Regions from separate parts of the Sedimentibacter sp. genome, predicted to be linked through region 3. Evidence: riboswitches for the same ligand, from Rfam matches in the RefSeq annotation. Region 3 holds a riboswitch; each other region holds the start of a gene.

Region 1 (8,006 bases), 750 kb from region 3:
AATCATTGTTCCTTTGCGGGAACAATTTTTTATTGGAGGAAAGTTTTCCTCTTTATTGGCTCCTTGCTGAATTTACAGAAAATTTAATTGAAAAACTCTGGTTCTGGTATATAATAAATATAATTACTTACTTTGGAAGGAGACTATAATGTATTCAATGCCGTTGTACAGGCCTCCAAGCGAGGCAAGAAGCCTTATTATACAGGTAACTGAAGGATGCTCACACAACAGATGCAGGTTTTGCTACATGTACAAGTGTAAGCAGTTCAGGATGAAGTCAGACAGGGAGCTCAAGGAGCATATAGAGTGGCTTAAACCACACTACAGTCATGCGGAAAGAATATTTCTCGCTGACGGAAACGTGCTTTGCCTAAAGACGGAAAAAATTCTTGAGATGCTTGATTACATAAAGAAGGAATTCCCGAATGCAAAAAGGATCAGTTCATATTCCGGACCGCTGGATATATTGAGAAAGTCCGAAGAGGAACTTAAATCAGTAAGAGAAGCAGGCATAGAGCTTTTGTACATGGGAGTGGAAAGCGGCTCAGACAGGGTTCTATCACTTATGGATAAAGGCGTTAACCAATCTCAGATGATTGAAGCAGGACAAAAGGCTATTCGGGCAGGCTTCAAGCTTTCCTGCATGATAATTTCCGGACTTGGCGGCAAGGAAATGATGCATGAGCATGCACTGGAATCAGCGAAGGTTATTTCAGCCATCAATCCCCACTATTTCTCGCTGCTGCGGCTGGTGGTTGAAGAGGAATCCGAGCTGGCAGAGGATATAAGAAAAGGAAGTTTTCAAATGTTGTCACCCATGGAGGTTCTTGAAGAAAACATATTGATGCTGGAAAATATGGAGCTTGAAGACTGTATATTCAGGGCAAACCACGTATCAAACCACGTCAACCAGGCAGGTACCCTGAACAGGGACAAGGACGTGCTGGTTACAAGGCTGAAAGTATTAAGAGACAGCGGTAATTTCATTCCAATGGAATATGACACGCTGTAATAAGATGTCAACTCAAAAGGCTGCTCCGGCGGCCTTTATTCTTTCGATATAAGTTGACACCCAACTTAATTTTGGCTACCAGAAGATAAGCAAACAGGTGAGCTTCATAAAATAATAAATCTTCTTATATGTAAATTTAAAAGCTGCTTTGGAAATTCCCAAGCAGCTTTTAAATTTAAAAAAAAATTCAATTGCAAATTTTTCCTTAGAATAATAAGCGTCTCTCAAGAAATAATAAAAAAGGGAAACGAAAGGAGACAATCATGAAAAACGATCCAAAACCGGATGACAGAAGAGACAATGTTGACAGAATACAAAACAACATTGATAATACAATCGCCAACTACAGGGAAACAAAAGATCTCATAAAAAATGTCGAGAACTCAAAGGACAGACAGGACCTGATCGCCAAAAATCAGAGAAGAGAACAGGCAGTGAAGGGTATGAGGGAAGAAATAAGAGACGAAGCCATAGACAAGAAAAACGGATACAAGTAACAAAAAAGCTCCTCCACGAGGAGCTTTCTCTAATTAACTACGTTTATAGGATTTCCTTCCACGAATTTTTCAATGTTTCCATAGGTGTATTCCATGAGTCTTTTTCTTGCTTCAATCGGTGCCCAAGCTATGTGTGGCGTTATAATCATGTTCCTTGCCTGAAGCAGGGGATTGTCACTTCTTATCGGCTCCGTGGAAACAACGTCACAGGCAGCAGCTGCAACCTTTCCGCTGTTAAGAGCGTCTCTTAAATCTTCCTCCACAATCAGTGGCCCCCTTGAATCGTTGATTATTATTACGCCGTCTTTCATTTTATTAATGTTGTCCTTGTTTATTATTCCCTGTGTCTTCGTAGTCAGCGGGCAGTGAAGCACTATGACGTCTGAATTTTCCATTAGTGTGTCAAGGTCTGTATACTTAACGTTTTCATTTTCGAGTTCCGGATTTGGGTGTGATGCGTTGGCAAGAATTTTCATACCCATTGCCTGTGCAATCTGACCTGTCTTTTGTCCGATTTTTCCGTAACCTATTATTCCCATGGTTTTTCCGTCAAGTTCCATGAGAGGATAGTTCCAGTAACACCAATCTTTGCTGTTGGTCCAGTCTCCGTTTTTTACGGATATAGAATGTTCACCAATGTGGTGGCATATTTCAAGCAGCAAGGCTATGGTGAACTGTCCCACTGATGAAGTCCCATAAGTGGGTATGTTCGAAACGACAATGCCTCTTTCTTTTGCAGCAGCTGTGTCAACGATGTTGTAACCTGTTGCAAGAACGCTTATGAATTTCAGATTGCTGCATTTTTCCATGGTCTCTCTTGTAACCGGAGATTTGTTGGTAAGAACTATTTCAGCGTCTCCGATCCTTTCTGCAGTCAGTTCTTCAGGTGTGCGGTCATAAACGGTTACGACGCCTAGTTCCATTATTCTATCCCAGGATAAATCTCCGGGGTTCAGTGTATATCCATCCAAAACTACTATTTTCATATTATTCTCCATACGTGATTTAACTTTTAATACTGAAATTGTATCAAACATCTGGTTTCAATGCAATTAAATTGTGGAATCCATGAAAACGTAATAATTTGGTTGACAAAATTTTATTAATGGAATATAATCCACTTATGGAATAAATTAGCGAACTGATAAAGGCAAACCCGGTGAAAATCGGGGACGCAAAGCCACGGGCCTTAAGGTCATGACCAAGGTAGCCGGGTTACCAAATTTGCAAATACGTGAGTATTAGCTCTGTTTGGCGACCCATTCAGAGCTTTTTTCGTCCAAAAATTACCCTTTGGGACATTAGAAAAGGAGATCTAAAAATGAAAGACGTAAAAAAAGTATCATTAATTTTAGCACTTCTGTTAACACTAGTTTTTCCAACTGTAGCTTTTGGGGAAGATCTAAATGGTGACACACAAACAAACGAAGCAGCTGCAGATGACATCCAGGTTGAAGCAGAAGATTCCGATGACATCATTGACGAAGATACTGCAGAGACAGATGGTGAAGACACGGAAGAGGGAACAGGAAAAGGAAATGTAAAGGACAGATCTTGGAAAGAAGCCAAGGCAGCTGTAGAAGCCGACAAAAATGAAATCGAATCTTTGAAGGACGAAGTTGGAGCCAAGCTTGAAGAAGTTGAAGCACAGCTTGAAGCAGCCGAAGCAGCAGGCGATGAAGCAAAAATAGCAGAACTTAAGCTTCAGCTTCAGAACCTTAAAATTGAGCAAAATGAATACAAGTTGCAGCTTAAGTCTAAAATAGCAGAAATGCAGGAGATTGTAAGAAACAAGTATACTGCAGAAGAGCTTGAAGAGCTTGCACAGGTATCCGAAAGCTTAGCAAGCCTGGGAAGCATTGAAGTTATTCCTGTGGAAAATGTTCTGTTCCTAAAAGGAAATGCAAAGTTTGACACTCCTCCGGTAATAAAGGAAGGCAGGACGCTGATACCGGTAAGGGCTATTTCCGAGGCCATGGGAGCAGACGTTGATTACAACAGTGAAGAACAGACTGTGACAATAACAAAGGACGGCAAGGTCATAGTATTCAGCCTGGCCGAGGGAACCGTGTCAGTTAATGAATCAGAGGCCGCAATCGATGTTCCGGCAGAAATAATGAACAACAGAACAATGGTTCCTCTGCGTTTCATAGCTGAACAGCTGGGACTTACAGTAGAATGGGATCAGGAACTGGAAACAATAACTATTGAATAAATCTCCTCCTCTTTAAGGGTTCTGGCACTTTTTGCCGGAACCTTTTTTTATTAACACCATTAAATGTAAGAATGAACCCAAAGCACTTCTGCAGCCCTGCTTCCCGGATTTCTCCACTTATGGGACCTGGTGGACTTAAAGTGGATGGAATCTCCTTCCTTAAGAACAAATTCGTTCAAATCATCCAATACGACCAAAAGTCTGCCTGACAAGACGTAAATGAATTCTTCTCCGCTGTGGTGGCTGTGAGATTTGAAGTCACCGCAACCCGGACTTATTGTAAAGCGCATGGAGTCAAAGGTAGTCTCATTGCTGTCAATAAGGGACTGTATGCTGATGCCTTCAAGACCTGTAAGGATATTGATGCCGGTTCCCTTTCTGACAAGCTCCCTTTCAACTTCGCTTGTAATGTCAAAAAAGCGTATGGTGCTTTCCCCGTAAAAGGTTGCAAGCTTATCCAGAATATCAAATGATACACCGGTCCTTCCGTTTTCGATGCGGCTTAAGTATGAAGGTGATATACCAACTGCCTGGCTGACTTCTTCAAGCGTGTACCCTTCATTTTCCCTGTAATTTTTGAGTTTGCTGTGATAAAGCTCCTTGCAGTATTTTTTCTGCTGAGAAGAACGGGATGCCAGTTCCTTGGACATAAGCTGCTTGATCATTGCAATGCTCATGTTTTTAGTGTTGGAATACTCACGTATTTTTTTCAGAAGCTCTATGTCATGGAAGTCATAAAATCTGTAATTGTTGCCTTTCCTTTTTGACACTATGAGGCCGGCTTTTTCCCAGTTCCGTATGGTTGCAGGAACCACACCTACTATTTTTGCAACGTCACTGATGTTAAAGCCAATCTGTTCAGCGTCGTAGGCCTTTTGGCTTTCATTATAATCAGTCATGAGTTTATCCTTTCTATATTTGTTAAATTAATATTATACTAAACTGGACAAAATTTCAATAGCAAAATAATTTGCACAACAATATAAAATAAAATAAAAAACATAGGAAATATATATCTGATTTTCCTTGATATAAAGGCAAACATGAAAAATTTTAAATCAGGTAATTTTAAAAAAATATCCATGAGACAAGTTAAATTGCTAACAATATTTAAGGTTGACGTATCTTAAGGGCTATTTGATATTTAAAATAATGAACAGGAAAAAACGTTACAATAAATTAAAATATATTGTTAACAGCAAAAAGATATAATATAATTGTAGCAATATTGATTATATACTTTGTATTGTTATTTCATGAATTTTAAGCAAGGGGCAAACAGGTGGTTAGTAAAATCAGTAAGTATTTATTTTCATCGATTGATGACAGAAATTTGTCTGTTGTTGTTTTTGCATTGCTTTTTTCTTGGCTGTTGGCATTCCCTTTTGAAGGTCAGTCTCTATATGCTTTGGCAGCTGAATATGACTTTAATCCGCATAACATGATGTTTGCTTCCGTAATATTTCACTTTTTGGGGCTCCTAAGTTCGGGAATGTTTGTAAGCTCATTGAAAGGCGTTAAAACGACAATGGTGGTCACTGTTTTGTTCTGTATGGCAGGTTCATTTGTCCTGTTATTTCCGCCGTCAGCGTTTTGGGCTGTATTTCTTGCAGTGAGTTCTTTTCTTATGGGATGCTGTGTTTCAGCTTGGAGTTATTATTTCAAAAAATACACTCCCAGAAACATGCGAATGATAACCGCCGCAGATTCATTGATTTACAGCAATTTATTGATGATTGCCATCAATGTGACATCCATAAAAATATCGGTTTATGCGGGTATATTCATTTCTGTAGCAATTCTTGGGATAGGAGTGTTTTTTATATCTAATCTTAAAGTTGAAGAAAGCAAGTCAGCTTGTGTTTCTGATGGTTATAAAAGTCAGGAAAATTCAAGTCTGGAAAAACCCCTTGGCCTTTTGTGTATATTCATAGTGGTAATAACTGTAAATTCAGGCTTGATGTACAGAGTCATAAACCCAGCTTTCAGCAATTTTGAATGGCTGACAAGCTGGTATTGGGCAATTCCTTATATAGCTGCCATTTACATAATGAAGAATGTACCGGGCTCAATCAACAGATCATACATTCTTATTGTTGGAATTGCAATGATAGGATTTGCTTTTATCGCATTTATGACATTTGGTAATACACTGATAAATTATCTGACAGTTGACACTTTGATTCTTGGTGCTTTTGGAGTGTATGATCTGTTTTGGTGGAGCATACTTGGCGAAATGCTTGAGTTTCATGATAATCCTTCTAAAATCATGGGAGCAGGTCTTTCAGCCAATGTTCTAGGAGTCTTGCTGGGTGGGGTTCTGGGAAATTTGCTGATTAAAACAAGTTCTGTAAAAAGCAATACATCAATAGCAGCTCTGGTCATTATATTTATAATACTTATAATCCTTCCGGTGCTGCACAAACAGCTTTTGATGCTGTTGAAAAATCATGCATTTCTTACTATTATTTCGGATATGACACAGGAACAGCGTCTGTCAGCGAAAAGAAATGTCACTGTAATTGGAAATCTCACAGACAGGGAAAGCGAAATTGTAGAGCTTCTGCTTAAAGGAAGAACTTATAAAATGGTTGCGGAAGAATTGTTTTTAAGTGAGAATACTGTAAAGACCCACATAAAGAACATATATTCTAAGCTTAACATAAACAGCAAGGCAGAACTTATTAAACTGCTGGCAGATGAATATGCTGACAGATAATCTGTCTAGTTTGCAGTATTTTGAACATCACCCTTTATGGGTGATGTTTTTTAATGCAAATCATTAATTAATGGTGATGACTTTTTATGTGAGAAATGATACTTTGTTTCATATGAATAAAGGTGGAGGAAGAATTGTCATGGGCACAATAAGAAAAAGAATTCTTATGCTTGAAGCTGTAATCTGTATCTGGCTTTTGGTTATGATTTCTTTTCTTAATGAAGTATCATTAAATAATACTGACGGTGTTGTTTTTTTGGTATTTGAGTCAGCGGCAATTCTTCTTTTATTTCTGCTGGTTAAGCAATTCAGAGACTATGAGGACGCAAAGCTTATTGTAGATAACACGATCATCAGGATACCATTTGCGTTAATGAATGATGATAATGGTGAAAATTTGGAGATTCATATTTCCTGCTTCGGAATTCTGTTGGATTCAAAGGTCATAAAATACAACATGAAAAATATTAGCCTTAAAGACATTGAAATAGACAATGAGTATATCTGCATAAACTATTCCGTAAAGAAAAAAGATAGGCAGGTATGCATTCTTCACGGCAACATCAGCAATTTAGAACAACAGGTGATATTGAAACGCTTTCGCTACGAAACAGGAATTACCCCGGTAATAAAGTAATTGAAATTTATAGCTGACCATAACCAGCAGCTATTTAAATATTAAGAGGAGGTAACATGAAAAATAAAAGAAGATTAGCAATTTTACTTACCTTGGCAATGATCATAACCATGATTCCGTTGCCTGTTTTTGCAATGGAGACAAACATGCTTTCCGATATGCCGGAAAACTGGTCCCGTGCAGCAATACAAAATGCCGTATTAAACGGTCTGCTGAAGGGAGACGACGGAAAGATACATCCAAACGATTATCTTACAAGGGCTCAAATGGCAGCAATCATAAATCGAGCTTTTGGAGCTGCTGAACAAGCAGCTTTAAAGGACTACAAGGATGTTCCAATATCGTCATGGTACTACGGTGATATGGCAAAGGCTGTTCAAATGGGAACATTTATGGGAAACGGCGGTCTCCTTGAGCCTGATAAGAATATTACAAGAGAAGAGGCATTTGCAGTTATAGCAAGAGCCTTTAAATTATCAGGAGGATCTACCGAAATTCTCAACAGATTTGCGGATAGAGAAATGGTGAGCAAATGGGCTGCGGAAGAAACGGCATCTCTTACAGAAGCCGGTTATGTTGCCGGCTCCGATGGCATGCTTAATCCAAAAGCATATATTACAAGAGCTGAATTTGCACAGATGATGGATAACCTGATTAAACAATACATAAAGGAAGCAGGCACATATACAGACATAGCTTCAGGAAACGTAATGATTAACGCACCCGGAGCAACACTTAAAAATGTTGTTGTAAAAGGTGATCTTATAATCGGAGACGGAGTCGGTGAAGGCAGCGTTACACTCGACAATGTGGATATTACAGGGCGAATGGTAGTGCGGGGTGGAGGACCAAACTCCATCATAGTCAAGGGTGATTCCTCCATAAATTCTATAATAATTGCAAAAGTCAACGGCAAGGTCCGCATC
Region 2 (8,006 bases), on a different contig from region 3:
GGAAAATCCGGTCCTGATAGTCAAACTCTATTGACATTCATCTCTTTAGGAGTTATTGCAGATATAAATCTTTAAGTTCAATTCAATCAGTCCTTGTAAGGATCGAACATCATGTTTGTGTCGCCCTTGACGGCGTTGGTGTTGATGCTCTCGCATGTCTGGCATGTCCAGTCTTCACCGTCATAGGTGAAATATGTAAATTTTCCGCAAACAGTGCAGTAAGCTTCCATTGAGTCTTCCATGCAAATCCCTCCTTTCCTGATTTCAACTATTTATTGAAGAGGCAGTACCACTTACAAGAATTTTCATGGTACCTGTTCTCCAATAGTCTATCCTTCTTTTTAAATAATATGGCAGTAATTTCATTATAATGATATTTTATTTTTACCCAACAATGAAAGTTTCAACCTTGCATCAATTAAATAATTATCCTAATGTAAAAAGATTCTGCCGTATCTGACAGAATCTTTCTTATATTGCTGCATTTATTTGGTTTTGATCAGTATTGCATTTTCTTCCTGGTCCCAGGACACGTCAAAGTCCATGGACAAAGCAATATCTCTTAGTTTGAAGTAGTTGCTCCCGTCAATATTGTAGGCAGTTATAGAAACTTTTTTTTCGTTTAGGTAAACTTCCGAACTGGATTCAACTGCGTTCTTTTTCATAATAAAGTTTTGTACTGTCAGTTCTCCTCCTACAGCTTTGTACTTATGGTTTTTCAAAATGCTGATGGCATTTTTGCTGTTGTCCCACACTACATTGAATTCTTTTTTGCTTCCGTCAAGGACCATGGCTATGTCCCTTAGCTTGAAATAGTTGCTGTTCCCAATGTTATAAGCTGTCATGCTTACATGGCTGCCATCCACCAGCACCTTTGAAGAAGTGGGAAGTGCAGTAACCCCAGCAATCTTTTCCTCAACAAATGCAAGACCATTGTTTATCTTCCTTCCGGACATTGAAACATTAGCCTGAGGATAATACAGTGCTACTGAACCACCCCCGTCAAGGCACATGGCATTGACAAGCCCCATCTGTCTGCATACCTCTGCAGCTTCCCGTACCGTGGCAGAACCCATGTTACCGATTATTATGCTTCCATCCGCCTTGGCTCCTATAAAAGACCTTGCTGCTCTGTTCGTATTGATTTTTGCTTCGGTAAACCCTTCAGCAAGGCCATCTGCTGTTATTGTTCCGTTGATAATCAGGCTTGGTCCTGCACCAAGAGCACACACCACATCATTCCATTCCTCTGATTTAGTGTATGTGGTCTTTATTTTTATACTGTAAGAAACTTCATCCCCAGTCTTGAACCGCTCATCCGCAAGATACGCAACCGAAGAATTGTACACAATTGCAAATCCGTCGCTTGGAACCATAAAGTCAGATGATGAGAGTTCGGTTACTTTGCCGCCTTTCACAATCACTGCCCTTGCTCCCGGCTGCAGCTGTACTTCCGTTCCATATTCCGGTGTAAATACGGTGATAGCCTCCGCCTCCGAGCTGGGGTGGTTTATTCTCCATGGAATTGACCTTAGCTTACCGTTTATGTATCCTTCGAATTCAAATGAAAGGATATCCACCAGAAGTCTGCCTTCACTTGTAATGCCTGCAACGCTTTTGCCGTTGCTGACATGCAGGATTTTTCCATTTTTAATTATTGTTCCCCAAGGAACAGGAGTGCCGTTGTATGCCTCAAAGTAAGTTCCGTTTATTGCTGCAAAGGCTCCTGCACTTTTAGCCATGTTTGCAAGAGAATCAGCAGAATTCATCTGATTGCCTGCATTGAGGACCACCGGCTTTATGTTGGAAGTGTTCATGTCTATTTTAATGTAGTTTGTACTTATACCGGCTATGTTCTGGCTTGAAAACGAACCTGCTGCAGCATATGCATGATTCGAGCCAATAAACGCCACTGCGGCAACCGCCGCCAATAAAATCCTATGTAATGTTTTCATCTTTATCCTCTTTTTCTCCAATTCGTGTAGCTTCCGGACTTTATTCTGGCATCTGCAGGCTTTTCAGCTAACTTAGGCAGGGCCCAATCCCTTCCGAATTTTAATGCTCCCTCAATTCTTCCGCTTTCACACAGCGTTTGAATTCGTCTTACCGATATTCCCCAAGATTTTGATGCATCCTTCACTGTCATGTAGTCCATTATTCACCTCTGATAACCTCAACAGCTATTGAACCATTGTACTGCAATAAAAAGGCACTGCCGTTAAATCAAGCAATGCCAACGTGCAACTGGCTGCCATTTTAAAGGCCCTATAGCTTTGCGTCACAGGTTTTCACCTGCTTTGCCAAATATATAATTTGTCATTATTATAATCTTCTTGGCGAACAATGTCAATCAATATTATCCAAAAATACAATTTATATGAATTTATATTATATTTTTCAGCTCATTATCCTTTTTATTTAAAAATTAGCCATACATTGCTTAACATATTTAAACTTTTGAAAGAAATACTATTTATGAAACTATGAAAATTTAGTTTCATAAGCGATTGTTTGCTAACTTAATTAAGTGAGGAGAACAATATGAAAAACAAATTAGTGGCATTGATCTTAGCGTTGGTATTGGCATTGTCGGCATCGCCTGCATATGCATTTTCAAACTTCAACATTTACGACTACTTCAATTTCATAAACCCGTCAGCCGACCCATCGGCCCAACCTTCGCAGACTCCTGCGACAGTTCCTGCGACTTCTGCTTCCTATGAAGAAAGGGTTGCCCAGCTTGTTAACGTGGAAAGGGAGAGAAACGGACTTCCCGCCCTTAACTTCAACAAGAGGATTTCGGATGTTGCCAGGGTTAAATCCAAAGATATGGCTGACAACAATTATTTTTCGCATAATTCTCCAACCTACGGAATGGCAGGAGACATGCTTTTAAAATTTGGTGTCACATGGTCAGCATGGGGTGAGAATATCGCATCAGGACAGAAAACACCTGAAGAGGTTGTTACTGCATGGATGAATTCCCCTGGACACAGAGCAAATATACTTTCGCCTGATTTCATTTATATAGGTGTGGGCTACTGTACGGATTCTAACGGAAAGACTTACTGGACACAGTTGTTTACCGGAGATGACAAATAATCGCTTAAAAACAAAAACTGCGCATCAGCGCAGTTTTTTCTTTATAATGGCATAATTTGTTTTTTGAATTCGTTGTTGATTACCTGCGCCAAAGATGTGTATATTGCAGATGATCCGCAGAAAATTCCAACCCAGCCTGCAGCTATTTTTATGCTGTGCATTCCGGTGAAATCTCCTATTGACAGCATAAAGAACAATACAGCCAGCGATAAAAATACTATTTGAGTTGCACGGTTGTGCTTTAAGGTACCTATAAACATAAATGCCGTGAAGATTCCCCAGAGCAGAAGGTAAAATCCCATGCTTATCTCATCTGCAGGCTTTATGTTTTCAAAAGGATTGATCCAAATGAAAATAAGTGACCACCAGAAGAATCCGTATGCTGTAAATGCTGTTGCTCCGAAAGTGTTGTTTTTAAAAAATTCCATGATTCCTGCAATGATTTGAGCTGCTCCGCCCAATGCAAATCCCATTGCAACTATAACTACCGAAAGTGGAATAATATCTGCATTGTGAAGATTGAGAAGCACTGTTGTCAATCCAAATCCCAATAGGCCTAATGGTGACGGGTTGGCGATTGCCATTTGATTCTCTTTGTTCATGTTTCCTCCAATAAATGTATGTTAATATATTTAAACCGTTAGTATGTTAACATAAGTGCTATTTTATTGCAAGAAAATTGTTTTTGCAAAACAAAAAAATTTTAATTCAAACAAAACTAAAAAGGCGGATTGCTCCACCCTCATTACCAAACCGTAGCTTTGCAGCTTTTAAAGATTTATATCCACCAGATTTATCCCCGTTATGCTATCGGGTGTTACTTCACAATCAAGAGCAAGTATCTTTACTCCCTTATCTCTAACTTTTGACAGAGTTTCAGCAAAAATTCTGTCAGTTTTTGCGTTGGGGGTAAAATGTAAAACATCCTTCATCTGTATTATGAAGACCACATAAGATTCATACCCGTCATCAATGCATGAAGCCAGTTCATTTAAATGCTTCAGTCCCCTTTCTGTTGGAGCATCCGGAAACATCGCCACTCCGTTTTCCTCCAGTGTAACTCCCTTCACTTCCACAAAAATTTTTTTAATTCCATCTTCCATGTAGAAATCAAAACGGGAATTTTTGTACTTCTGTTCCGGTTTTAAAATACGGATGTCCTTAAAAAATCCTTTGTCCCGTGCCCATTCTGCAAACACTTTGTTGGGAACCTGGCTGTCCATGTTGATGAGCCTGTCACCCTTAAAAACCGAAATCAGATCATACTTCGTTCTGCGGCTTAAGCTGTCAAACTCCTGAACAAACAGCTCAGCTCCTGGGAGCAGCAGTTCCTTGCATCTCCCTGTGTTTTTTACGTGGCAAACTTCGTTTCTTCCTTCTATCTCGATATTGGCAATAAACCTGTTTGGCCTGTCAATAAATTTTGCTCTTAGAATATTTTCGTATCGCATAGTTTGTCCTTTCACTTTACTATAGCTTATTATAAACCGCTAAGAGCATTAAATCCACTTAAATCTAATGATCCCTATTCATTGACTCTATGAATTCATAAATCGGCTGTTTTTTCATTCCACCAGGAATGCATCAAACTGCCATGTATCTTCTTCATCAATATTTCCGCCGTTGTATCCTTCGAACAAATTCATGCGATTTTTAAGGGGTGTCCAGTCTATTTCCGTGGATACGAATGTTCCAAGATATATTTTTGCAAATTCAAGAATCTTCTCATGAGGCAAATCATCCGGAACCTTTAAACCTTCCCAGGGATTTTCAATCATCCACAAAATTGCTCCTATCAACGAACAGGCAACCTGCAGCGTCGTTGCATTCTGATGAGGAACAAGACGTCTGGATTCTTCTATATCCAGAATGCTTCCAACCCACCATGATTTGTAGTCGTGTCCCATCAGCAGCACACCCAATTCGTCTTTGCCGCTTATGATTTCATCCGTCATGATTCGCTGCTTTTCCTGCAGCTTAAACTGCCTCATTTCAAGTTCATGAAGTGAGTTAACGGCACAGTCGCAAGGACAGTATGCATAATGGACAGTTGGTCTGTAAACAGGCTTTTGCCCTTCCCATACAGTAAGGCTGTCTGAAATTGTAAATGCTTCCCCATGCCTTATTACCATGCCTATGATTTCCCCGCTTGGAACAAGAGACCTTACCCAGGTTCTTATGCCCATTCTGGCAAGGCATATTTGATTTCCGGGACCATAACCGTGAACGTGTGCATATTTAGGCAGACGCCTTTCATGGGTTCCCCAGCCCATTTCAGCAGGAGCAATTCCCTCTTCGTAAAATCCGGCAATGCTCCACGTGTTGACAAATTCGTTTACTGTCTTTGGCTGGTTTGTTATCTGCGTATCTCTTTCGCTGATGTGCACTGTCTTAAGGTTCATGAGCTGGGCCATTTTAGCGAAATCTCCCGCATCCATGGCTTCCCTCATGCATGCAGCTCTTTTCTCATCCGTGTTTTCCATTATTATCTTGTTTGCTATGTCAATTATGCCTGTCTTTGTAAAATGTGAAACAAGACCGGGATTAGCACCATGGTCCAGCACAGCAGTGGCACCTTTATTCCTCCACCCCTGGACCATTTTTCTTATTTCCATCTGCCTGTGATACAAAGTCCTCTCAGATGGAGAATTTTTATTTTCAATATGAAGGCAGTCCCATGTTTCTATTGCGGCATTTATGTAAAGCACGTTGTTTTTATGGCACCAGTCCAGCATATCTAAAGAATCAATGTTGGTTGACAAATCCATAAGCAAATCTCCTCCGGAAATCAACCCTGTAAGTCTTTCGTTCAGGTTTTCCTTCGTTATGGTGTCTACTATGTAGTTTACCCCTTTTTTTAACGCTTCGCTGACATGCGGTCTGTAGTCGTACATGTCCATAATTGTAATGTTTTGAGGATCAACCTCAATATGCTTCAGCAACAGCGGTATGGTGCATCGTGCTACTACTCCGCAGCCTACTACAAGTATTTTTCCTTTAAACTTCATAATATCACCCCTTAAAAGAATATGCTGATTTTTGCTATTATACCCACTGAGGGAAAAAATTAACATTAGATGTAATTTTAAAGTGACATATATCTAGCCTCTCCATATTTCCTTGCATTTGTTTAAACACATGGGTTTGTGGTATAAGAATATTAGAAATAACGGATGGAGGGACACATGATAGTTGAAAATAAAATCGGAAACAGGGAACTATTCATCATTGCCGGATGCAGCAAACTCGGATCCAACATTGCTTTCATGCTTTCAAAGCACAAAAAATATGTGGTGGTAATTGACGATGACCCCTCTGCATTCAAGAAACTCACTCCCGACTACAGCGGTTATACAGTTACAGGAGATGCATCGGACATAGGCACTCTGGAAAGGGCAGGCATAGAAAATTCCTGTGTACTGATTGCTGCAACCGGCAGCGACAACATTAATGTAATGGCTTCTCAGATTGCAAGAATAGTATTTGATGTTCCAAATGTCTTCGTCCGACTTTATTCTGAGGACCTTGACCCTGTGGCAACCCTAAACGGAATAAATGCCATTTATCCATACAAGCTTTCAATTGAAACAATCGAATATATGCTTGATGAAAGGGGGTGTCTGAAGTGAAAATTGCAATAGCAGGAAGCGGACAAAAGGTCTTACTGCTTTCTGAATCTCTGCTGAGGGAAGATCACCGGCTGGTAATCATAAACAGCATTAAAGAGGAATGTGAAATTCTTTCATTGACAAATGATGCAGTAGTCATATGCGGTGACGGTTCCAAAAAATACATCCTTGACGATGCTGGTATTTACGGTTTTGATTTGATGATAGCAGTCCAGCCGAACGATTCCGATAACCTGGTCACCTGCCTTTTGGCAAAAAACGTATATGGAATAAGCAGGACTTTTGCCAATGTGGTAAATCCAAGAAACCTCAAGGTTTTTAACAGCTTCGATATCAACACTTCAGTAAGCGCCGCATACGAGCTTGCATATATAATAGAACAGGTGACACTTGAGGAGAACAGAATCAGCTTTGTTCCGCTGAATGAGAAAAATATGAATCTGGCAGAAGTAACAATAGCGGATGGTTACAGCTCCTGCGGTAGGAAAATTATGGATCTTTTTATTCCTCAAAATGTGATAATAGGATGCATAATCAGGGAAAGCAAGACTTTGGTTCCAACGGAAAAAACAGTCATAAGCGCCGGTGACAGAATAATGCTTTTTACAGAAACAGATAAGCTTAATGATGTCATCAGATTGTTCACAGGAGGCGAATCATGAGCAGAAAGGAGGGAATGCACTTTTTTATAAAATATATAGGCGTAATGCTTATGTTTGTTTCCGGCATAATTCTTCTGCCTGTAGCTGTGCTTCCATTTTTCCCCGAAGAAAATAAATACTTAATGAGTTTTTTCTTTCCTTTTGCTGCTTCGTTCCTGGTAGGATTCTTAATGAATAAGACAAGGATTTCTGATGATTGCAGGATGACAGTCGCTGATGCATCATTGGTAGTGGTTGCATCCTGGTTTTTTGCCATATTTTTTTCATCATTGCCTTTTGTTTTCGGAAAAATTCTGGATTTCCCTCATGCTTTTTTTGAATCCGCCAGCGGATGGACCACCACCGGCCTTTCTGTAGTTGATGTTGAAAAAATTCCCAGAATTTTTCTTTTGTTTCGTTCATTATCTCAGTTTTTCGGAGGGCTTGGAATAGTGCTGGTGGTAGTTTCTGCATTATCTGAAACTCTTGGAATGACGCTTTTCATGGCAGAGGGGCATACCAACAGGCTGCTGCCAAATCTTGCCTTTTCTGCACGAATGATAATCAAAATATACTTTGGATACTTCATTGCAGGAACTGTGCTTTACATGGTTCTGGGAATGACTGCCTTCGA
Region 3 (8,006 bases):
GTAGTATGTTATGTAGTAGTTAAGTCCAACCTTCAGCAGGTATATGAAGCCAAGCACCACCAGCCAAGTTATCATGAGCTGAAACTGCTGATTGGGAACATAAATGTTAATTATGTTTCTTGTTATCATGGGGTAGAACAAGTCGCATACAGCCACAACAAATGCGCATACCATGTCCGTTATGAAAATTCCCCTGACAGGTTTGTAGTATGAGATAAATCTTTTGATCATTAGTATTCTCCTTTATTGCCTGTTCAACCCGTTTTGCAGCGCTGCAATGGCAAGATATAAAATTGCAGCTGCGACGTTAAGTATTAAAATGAGGAGCAGGCTGATTTCTTTCAAGTAGCTCACAGCCGCCAGTACAATCAAAGCTGCCAGCATAGCTGTGGTTACCGCTTTTGAAGGTTCTGCCTTGAAAAATTTTTTGCTCAGTCCACTTAAAGCGGACGAGTGCATAAATAAGCTGAAAAACACAGCCGGCACAGCATATTCAGGGCTTCTCGCCAGTATTGAAGACCCTTGAGTGAACACAAAAATTCCGGCAGCAAGAAGTGCGTAGTTCCACCAGCTTTTTTGCTGCATTTCTTTTAATTTTTTTCTGTTACTGTTCATAATTCCACCCCCTAATGACTGACAATTTATATAATATCATGCAATGGATTTTTTTACAACGTTAACATGGATGATTTCTATGGTTTCAGGATGAAATTTCCATAGAAAATGAAGTCAAATTGCAAATTAAATCAATAAAAACGTAATTTATTTTGAAAAAGTTTCGATATATATTATGAAATATTCTGACGATGATAGCAGCTTTATACTTAATGTACCAGATATTAATATCCATTGTTCGGGAAAGAAATTAATTGAATGACAGCCTTGTGAAGATAACGATTTCAGTATCGATGTGGACATAGGACAGGTTGATTCGGCACGAAAACTGAATCAACTACAATGTTATTGCAATATTCCCTGCAGGGTTAGAATTTAAAGGCTGAAATATCATAATTATTTTACAGGGGGAAAGAATGAAGCTAAAAATGAAGAAGGTCAATTTAAAACAACTAGAAATCAAGAAGCTTGAAATCAAGAAACCTAAAATCAAGAAGATTAAGTTCAAGGATTTCAAGTTCACAAAGGAAATGACCATAAGGAAAAGACTGCTGTACGGATTTGCAGCTATAACGGTGCTGCTTACATTGATAGGTTTGTTTTCCATATTTGCACTGAACAAAATCAATAACAGCATTTCTGTTCTTAAGGACAACTGCATACCAAGCATCAATTATGCCCATTCTATAAACACAGCACAGTCGGATTACAGAATCAACCAGGTAAATCATGCCATTTCTCAGGACCCTGCTGAAAAGGATTCGCTGGAAGAAAATATGAACCAGCTTGATAAGAATGTAAGAGAATACATATCATCATACAAGGAACTGGCAACAGATGAAGAGAATCTCAAGCTTATCAATGAGATAGAAACCAGATGGAACAGCTATACCGTAGCCAGTGAAAAAATGATATCCATGAGCAGAACCGGTAGAAGCGAAGAGGCAGTAAACATGTCAAACGATGAACTTAAGCTTTTCAGCGACAACCTTTCCAAGGCATTAGGCAAGCTTGTTGAATACAACCAGAATATTGCGCAGCAGGAAAGCAAGGCTTCAGACAACACTTATTCTTCGGCAGTAGTCATCATGCTTGTTGCCATGGCAGCTGCAATTGCCGCAAGCATTCTGCTGAGTCTTGCCATAACCAGGAGCATAGTCGGGCCCGTAAATCAGATGGTTGAAATTGCAGATGAGCTTGCTGCAGGAAATGTAAATGTGGAAGTCAGCACAGACAAGAAAGATGAATTGGGAAGACTGATGGCTGCCTTTGCAAGAATGATCGAAAACATACGGACGCAGGCAATGGTTGCAAAAAAAATGGCAGAAGGAAGACTGGACGTTGAAATCGAAGCAAGGTCTGAAGGGGACATGCTTGGAAAGGCCATGGCGGAAATGATTGACAAGAACAACGAAGTGCTTTCAAGCATAAGCGTTGCTGCCGAACAGGTGGCTTCAGGAGCCATACAGATTTCAGAAGGAAGCATCGCCCTGTCTCAGGGAGCTACAGAACAGGCAAGCTCCATAGAGGAACTGACAGCTTCCCTTGAGGAAATATCTTCACAAACGGAGTTAAATGCCCAAAATGCAGATAAGGCTAACAAGATTGCTGCAGAGGCAAAAAACGGAGCAATCAGAGGAAATGATCTCATGAATGAAATGCTGAAGGCCATGGACGAAATAAGCAGTTCTTCTGCTGAAATTTCCAAAATTATCAAGGTTATCGATGACATAGCGTCCCAGACAAACATACTTGCACTCAACGCCGCTGTTGAGGCAGCAAGGGCCGGACAGCACGGCAAAGGCTTTGCAGTTGTTGCAGATGAGGTGCGCAACCTGGCAGCCCGTTCAGCAAACGCAGCCAAGGAAACCACTGACATGATCGAGAGTTCAATAAGGAAGTCTGAAGACGGAACCAAGATTGCTAAAAACACTGCAGCCGCCCTTAATAAAATAGTCGATGAGGTTGAAAAGGCAGCAAATCTTATAAGCGATATAGCCATCGCATCAAATGAGCAGGCAGCAGGACTTGAGCAGATTAATGTTGGTGTGATGCAGGTGTCGCAGGTTGTGCAGGCAAACTCGGCCACCTCTGAAGAAAGTGCGGCAGCCAGCCAGGAACTGACGGAACAGGCACAGATGCTCAAGGAGATGGTAGGAAGGTTCAAACTGAAAGTAACAACCACTAAAGCATAGGTACCAGCAGTTATAATCAAAGGCATTTCCGTATTTCGGAAATGCTTTATTTATTTTTAAATTAATGTTATACCTGACTTTTTATTATTACAAAAATGCAATAATATTCTTGACAATTGTTAATGGCAATTATATTATATATATAAATATTTTAATTATAATAAAAACAACGATAATAGCAAATCCGCCGAAAGGCGGAGACGCAAAGCCATGAGTCTAAAGCATATGCCATGATTGTCAGGTTGCCATTGATATAAAGCTGAGAAGCGTTTTTTGGCAGGCAATTTACATTGCCTGCTTTTTATATAGTTTTGATTTAAGATGCAACAAGCAAGGGGGGCCGGCTGTTCAGCTTAAATTGAACAAAAATAAGGAGGAGAATTAAAATGAAACTAACAATCAAAAAAAGACTTTTATTAGGTTTCGGTGTTCTAACTTTAATCCTTGCCGGTATAGGAATATTTTCAATATTTTCCCTTGGCAAAATCAATAACAGCACCGTGATTATGGCAGAAAACAGCCTTCCGAGCGTTGATTACGCACATTCCATCAATACGTCGACTTCCGACTATAGAATTCAGGAGCTGCAGCATGTATTGTCAACTACGGCTGAAGAGATGAATGAACATGAAAAGAATATGGATAAGCTGAACAACGACATACAAAGATTCATTGAGCTTTACCACACGGTTATAAGCAATGAAACAGACAGTGCAATAATCGAGAAGGTTGAGAATGAATGGAACAGATATTTGAAAGTAAACGAGAAAATCATATCACTCAGCAGACAGATGAAGACAGAAGAAGCAATGGCGTTGTCAGAAAGTGAAGGACAGGCGGCTTTTGACGATGCTTCAAATTTATTGCTTGAACTTGTGAAGTTTAATCAGGACAGCGCAGAGGCAGAAAAGCAGAATGCTGACAAGGTATATGACGGAACAACCCTGATACTGATTATCATTATAGTTGCATCATTGGTTCTGAGTGTCATCACAAGTCTCAAAATTACCATGAGCATTGTAAGACCTGTCACAAAGCTTGTTGAAGTGTCTGATGAGCTGGCTCTTGGAAACGTAAATTTGGAAATAGAATCAAACAACCATGATGAAATAGGCATGCTTATGGAATCTTTCAAGAGAATGATAGAGAATACACGAAATCAGGCAAAAGCAGCTGAAATAATGGCGTCAGGGGACATGACGGTACAAGTCGAAGCTAGGTCTGAAAACGATCTGCTGGGCAAAGCCATGAAAGACATGATAGATCAGAACAATGAAGTTCTGATGAATCTGAAAAATGCCTCCGAACAGGTTGCTGCCGGTGCGAACCAAATATCAGCAGCCAGCATCGCTCTTTCTCAGGGAGCCACGGAACAGGCAAGCAGCATCGAAGAGCTTACTGCTTCTTTGGAGGAAATATCTGCACAGACGAGCCTAAATGCTCAAAATGCAAGCCAGGCAAACGAGCTGGCAGTCAATGCAAAGGACGGAGCAGAACAGGGCAACAGACAAATGAAGGAAATGCTCAGAGCGATGGAGGACATAAACCAGTCTTCTGGTGACATTTCAAAAATCATCAAGGTTATCGACGACATTGCGTTCCAGACAAACATACTTGCACTGAATGCTGCCGTTGAGGCTGCACGGGCCGGACAGCACGGCAAAGGCTTTGCTGTTGTTGCTGAGGAAGTAAGAAATCTGGCTGCCCGTTCTGCACAAGCAGCCAATGAAACTACGGCACTCATAGAAAACTCAATGAAGAAATCCGAAGACGGCACAAAGATTGCAAAAGACACTGCAAATTCGCTGGACTTAATTGTTAGGGAAGTTGAAAAAATGGCAAATCTTGTAGGAGAGATAGCCAATGCATCCCATGAGCAGGCAGCAGGACTTGAGCAGATTAATGTTGGTGTGATGCAGGTGTCGCAGGTTGTGCAGGCAAACTCAGCCACTTCGGAAGAAAGCGCGGCAGCCAGCCAGGAGCTGTCGGGACAGGCGCAAATGCTGAAGGAAATGGTAGGAAGGTTCAAGCTTAAGGAAAAATCTGCAAAAATATTTTAATGAATAATTTTTGAAATTTCTGAAATAAATATGATATGTCTTAGTTTTCATATAAAGAATGTACGGCTCAATTCAAAAACCGTACATTCTTTTTTTGTCGGCTGCGGACAGAGCTGTTAAATTGTAGCAATCTATTGACATTTCAATGAAAGTGTGTTAAACATAAATGTATTTATTTTTAATTGAATAAAGATTCGTTTTCCTGATTTTTGACAGATACTCACGATTTGATTTTAAGGATTGAAAACAAAGGACTTTATTCGATTTTCAGTAAAAGATATTTGAAAAAAATTTTATTAACTGAAAGGAAACAGAAGATGAAAAAGATCATTTCTATTATATTGGCAGCAGCCATGCTTTTCGTCATGACATCATGCTCCAATCAACAAAACAATTCAAACCAGCAGGCGGAAAAACCTGTCAAAACAAGTCTTACCATGGGCTACACCACTGAACCGGAAGGCCTTGACCCTCAAAGAACCGCTGCAGCTTCCACATTTTCGGTAACAAACAACATATATGATACATTGGTAGGAGTAACTTCGGATTGGCAAATAATCCCGAGACTCGCAAAGGAATGGACAATTTCCGAAGATGGAATGGAAATTTCATTTGTTTTGAGAGATGATGTATACTTCCACAACGGCAGGCAGATGACTGCAAAGGATGTTGAGTTTTCATTCAACCGGCTTAAGGATGCTGAGAGCCCTAAAGCAAAAGACTATGCAAACATAGTGAAAATAGAAGCAATAGACAATCTTAACATAAAATTTACAACTGAAACTTTGGATGTTGAACTTTTGAAGAGATTTGCATATCCATGGACGGCAGTTGTTCCCGAAGAAGCAGCCGACAGCCTTAAGACCGCTCCCGTAGGAACAGGTGCATTCAAACTGAAGGAATGGACGCCGCAGCAAAATCTGATTCTTGAGAGAAACGAAAAGTATTACGGAGAAGCTCCGTCCCTGGAAACGGTTAAATTTGTTCTGATACCTGATGCTACAACCATGATGGCAAGTTTTCAGGTAGGTGATCTGGACATAATTCCGCTGACAGGCGACCAGGTTACATTGATTGAAGGAAATGCAGAGTACCAGATTATTTCACAGCCAATGAACGCAGTGCAGATAATGTCATTGAACACCGACAACGAAATACTGTCCAACCAGAAGGTAAGGCAGGCAATGGCAATGGCAATCAACAAGGACGAGGTAATAGAAGCGTCAATGTTCGGATACGGAGACAAGATAGGCTCACATCTTCCGCCCACATCGCCTGATTACTATGATACAAATGACCTGACCCCGTACAATCCTGAAAAGGCAAAGGAACTTCTGAAGGAAGCAGGATATGAGAACGGATTTGACATTACACTGACTCTACCAAAAAACTATCAGCTGCATGTTGACGCAGGCCAGGTGATTGCAGACCAGCTTTCTAAAATAGGAATCAATGTTAAAATCGAGCTGGTTGAATGGGGAACGTGGCTCAGCGACGTTTACGGAGCAAAGAAATTTGATATGACTGTTGTGGGTCACACAGGCAGACTTGATTCATATGCGTTTTTGGCCAGATATAAATCTGACAGCAACGATTATATAAGCCTCAAGACAGGCGAAGTAGACCAGCTTCTTGCAGATGCCATGAAGGAGCTTGACGAAAACAAGAGAAAAGAAATATACAAGGAAATACAGGTTATTCTGGCTGAACAGCTTCCTGCCGTATATCTGCAGACGCCTAGAACAATGCTGGCTCTTCAGAAAAATGTTGAAGGAATGGAAATATTCCCGATAGATGTTTATGATTTCAGAGGGGTAAGCTTCACAGAGTAACATACGGGGTGATTTTTATGTTAAGATATGTGTTGAACAGGGTTGAAAGCTCCATTGCAGTTATTCTGGTTGTGTCCATAATCACATTTTCTGTTTTGATGATAATTCCGGGAGATCCGGCGCAGCTGATTTTAGGAGCAGATGCTACGGCTGAATCGGTTGAGGACCTTCATGCAGCCATGGGCCTTGACAGGCCGCTGCATGAGCAGTATCTCGGATGGCTTAACGACCTTCTGCATCTTGACATGGGAAAATCCTACGTATACGGTGAATCCGTCACTAAGCTTATTGCAGGCAGTTTGCCTGTGACACTTTCCATTGCGGTGTTTGCCATGATTCTGGCGGTCGCTGCGGCATTTGTGTTTGGAATGCTTTCTTCAATCTACAAACACACCGCCATAGATTATTTTTCAAGAAGCATCATGCAGCTTGGAACAGCCATTCCTTCCTTTTGGATAGGAATGGTTTTTATTGTTTTATTAGGTCTTAGGCTCAAGCTCTTTCCAATATCCGGCTATGTTCCATTCAGTGATGGATTTGCCCCTTACATTAAGAGCATCACACTGCCTTCGGTTGTTCTTGCCATAGGTGAGACGGGAACACTGCTTCGAATAGTGAGAAGTTCCATGCTTGATTCCCTGAAGCAGGACTACATGGATATGGCAAAAATCAAAGGGCTGAGTTCAATAAGGATATACATGAAGTACGCATTGAGGGGAGCCCTCGTTGCGCCGCTTACATTGATAGGAATGCAGTTTGCAAAGCTTGCGGGAGGGACAGTGGTTGTTGAAACAATTTTTTCTCTGCCCGGCATAGGCAGGCTGGTGCTTACAGCCGTGGAACACAGGGACATTGTCCTGCTGCAGGGTCTTGTGATGTTCATCACCACTGCTGTCATTTTAATAACACTGGCAGTGGACGTGCTTATAATGTTGATTAACCCCAGGATAAAATCCTTTCAGCGAGGAGAACAATGAAGAAGAATTTAAGCATTACCGTGGGAACAATATTTATATTGCTGGTGCTTGCCACATGGGCTCTTTCTTTTGTAGCCATGCCCTTTGAGCCAAACCAAATGAATATATCCCAGCGTTTTTTGAAGCCTGATTTCGGCTCAGCCCACGTTCTGGGAACGGACAACTTCGGCAGGGACATCTTAAGCCGCATAATGTACGGCTCCAGGAACGTACTGTTGGTGGGACTTGGTTCTGTCACTGTCGGGACTGTCATCGGTATAACTCTTGGTGCTGTTGCTGCCATGGCAAGGAAGACCGCCGGCTCCGTCATAATGCGTGTTATGGACG

Evidence for each region. Region 3 has a riboswitch for cyclic di-GMP ahead of AAGU76_RS10385 (methyl-accepting chemotaxis protein). Riboswitches for the same ligand answer to the same signal wherever they lie in the genome.
Region 1: another riboswitch for cyclic di-GMP. It lies ahead of AAGU76_RS07120 (copper amine oxidase N-terminal domain-containing protein); the one in region 3 lies ahead of AAGU76_RS10385 (methyl-accepting chemotaxis protein).
Region 2: another riboswitch for cyclic di-GMP. It lies ahead of AAGU76_RS01265 (helix-turn-helix domain-containing protein); the one in region 3 lies ahead of AAGU76_RS10385 (methyl-accepting chemotaxis protein).

What each region holds. Positions count from the first base shown of each region.
Region 1 is NZ_JBCFAS010000002.1:100,627-108,632, reverse strand. It holds gene AAGU76_RS07135 (radical SAM protein) at 149-1,012, shown strand; gene tlp (small acid-soluble spore protein Tlp) at 1,276-1,509, shown strand; gene AAGU76_RS07125 (D-2-hydroxyacid dehydrogenase) at 1,539-2,495, opposite strand; cyclic di-GMP riboswitch class I at 2,649-2,732, shown strand; gene AAGU76_RS07120 (copper amine oxidase N-terminal domain-containing protein) at 2,831-3,724, shown strand; gene AAGU76_RS07115 (cupin domain-containing protein) at 3,784-4,623, opposite strand; gene AAGU76_RS07110 (helix-turn-helix transcriptional regulator) at 5,007-6,443, shown strand; gene AAGU76_RS07105 (hypothetical protein) at 6,583-7,080, shown strand; gene AAGU76_RS07100 (GLUG motif-containing protein) at 7,137-8,006, shown strand, end outside.
Region 2 is NZ_JBCFAS010000001.1:267,857-275,862, reverse strand. It holds gene AAGU76_RS01275 (hypothetical protein) at 87-242, opposite strand; gene AAGU76_RS01270 (phosphodiester glycosidase family protein) at 486-1,955, opposite strand; gene AAGU76_RS01265 (helix-turn-helix domain-containing protein) at 1,958-2,155, opposite strand; cyclic di-GMP riboswitch class I at 2,237-2,312, opposite strand; gene AAGU76_RS01260 (CAP domain-containing protein) at 2,542-3,102, shown strand; gene AAGU76_RS01255 (acetate uptake transporter) at 3,144-3,704, opposite strand; gene sfsA (DNA/RNA nuclease SfsA) at 3,873-4,553, opposite strand; gene AAGU76_RS01245 (saccharopine dehydrogenase NADP-binding domain-containing protein) at 4,668-6,110, opposite strand; gene AAGU76_RS01240 (TrkA family potassium uptake protein) at 6,288-6,731, shown strand; gene AAGU76_RS01235 (NAD-binding protein) at 6,728-7,393, shown strand; gene AAGU76_RS01230 (TrkH family potassium uptake protein) at 7,390-8,006, shown strand, end outside.
Region 3 is NZ_JBCFAS010000002.1:847,142-855,147, reverse strand. It holds gene AAGU76_RS10400 (ABC transporter ATP-binding protein) at 1-231, opposite strand, end outside; gene AAGU76_RS10395 (hypothetical protein) at 244-615, opposite strand; gene AAGU76_RS10390 (methyl-accepting chemotaxis protein) at 1,032-2,810, shown strand; cyclic di-GMP riboswitch class I at 2,978-3,060, shown strand; gene AAGU76_RS10385 (methyl-accepting chemotaxis protein) at 3,197-4,870, shown strand; gene AAGU76_RS10380 (ABC transporter substrate-binding protein) at 5,188-6,702, shown strand; gene AAGU76_RS10375 (ABC transporter permease) at 6,720-7,679, shown strand; gene AAGU76_RS10370 (ABC transporter permease) at 7,676-8,006, shown strand, end outside.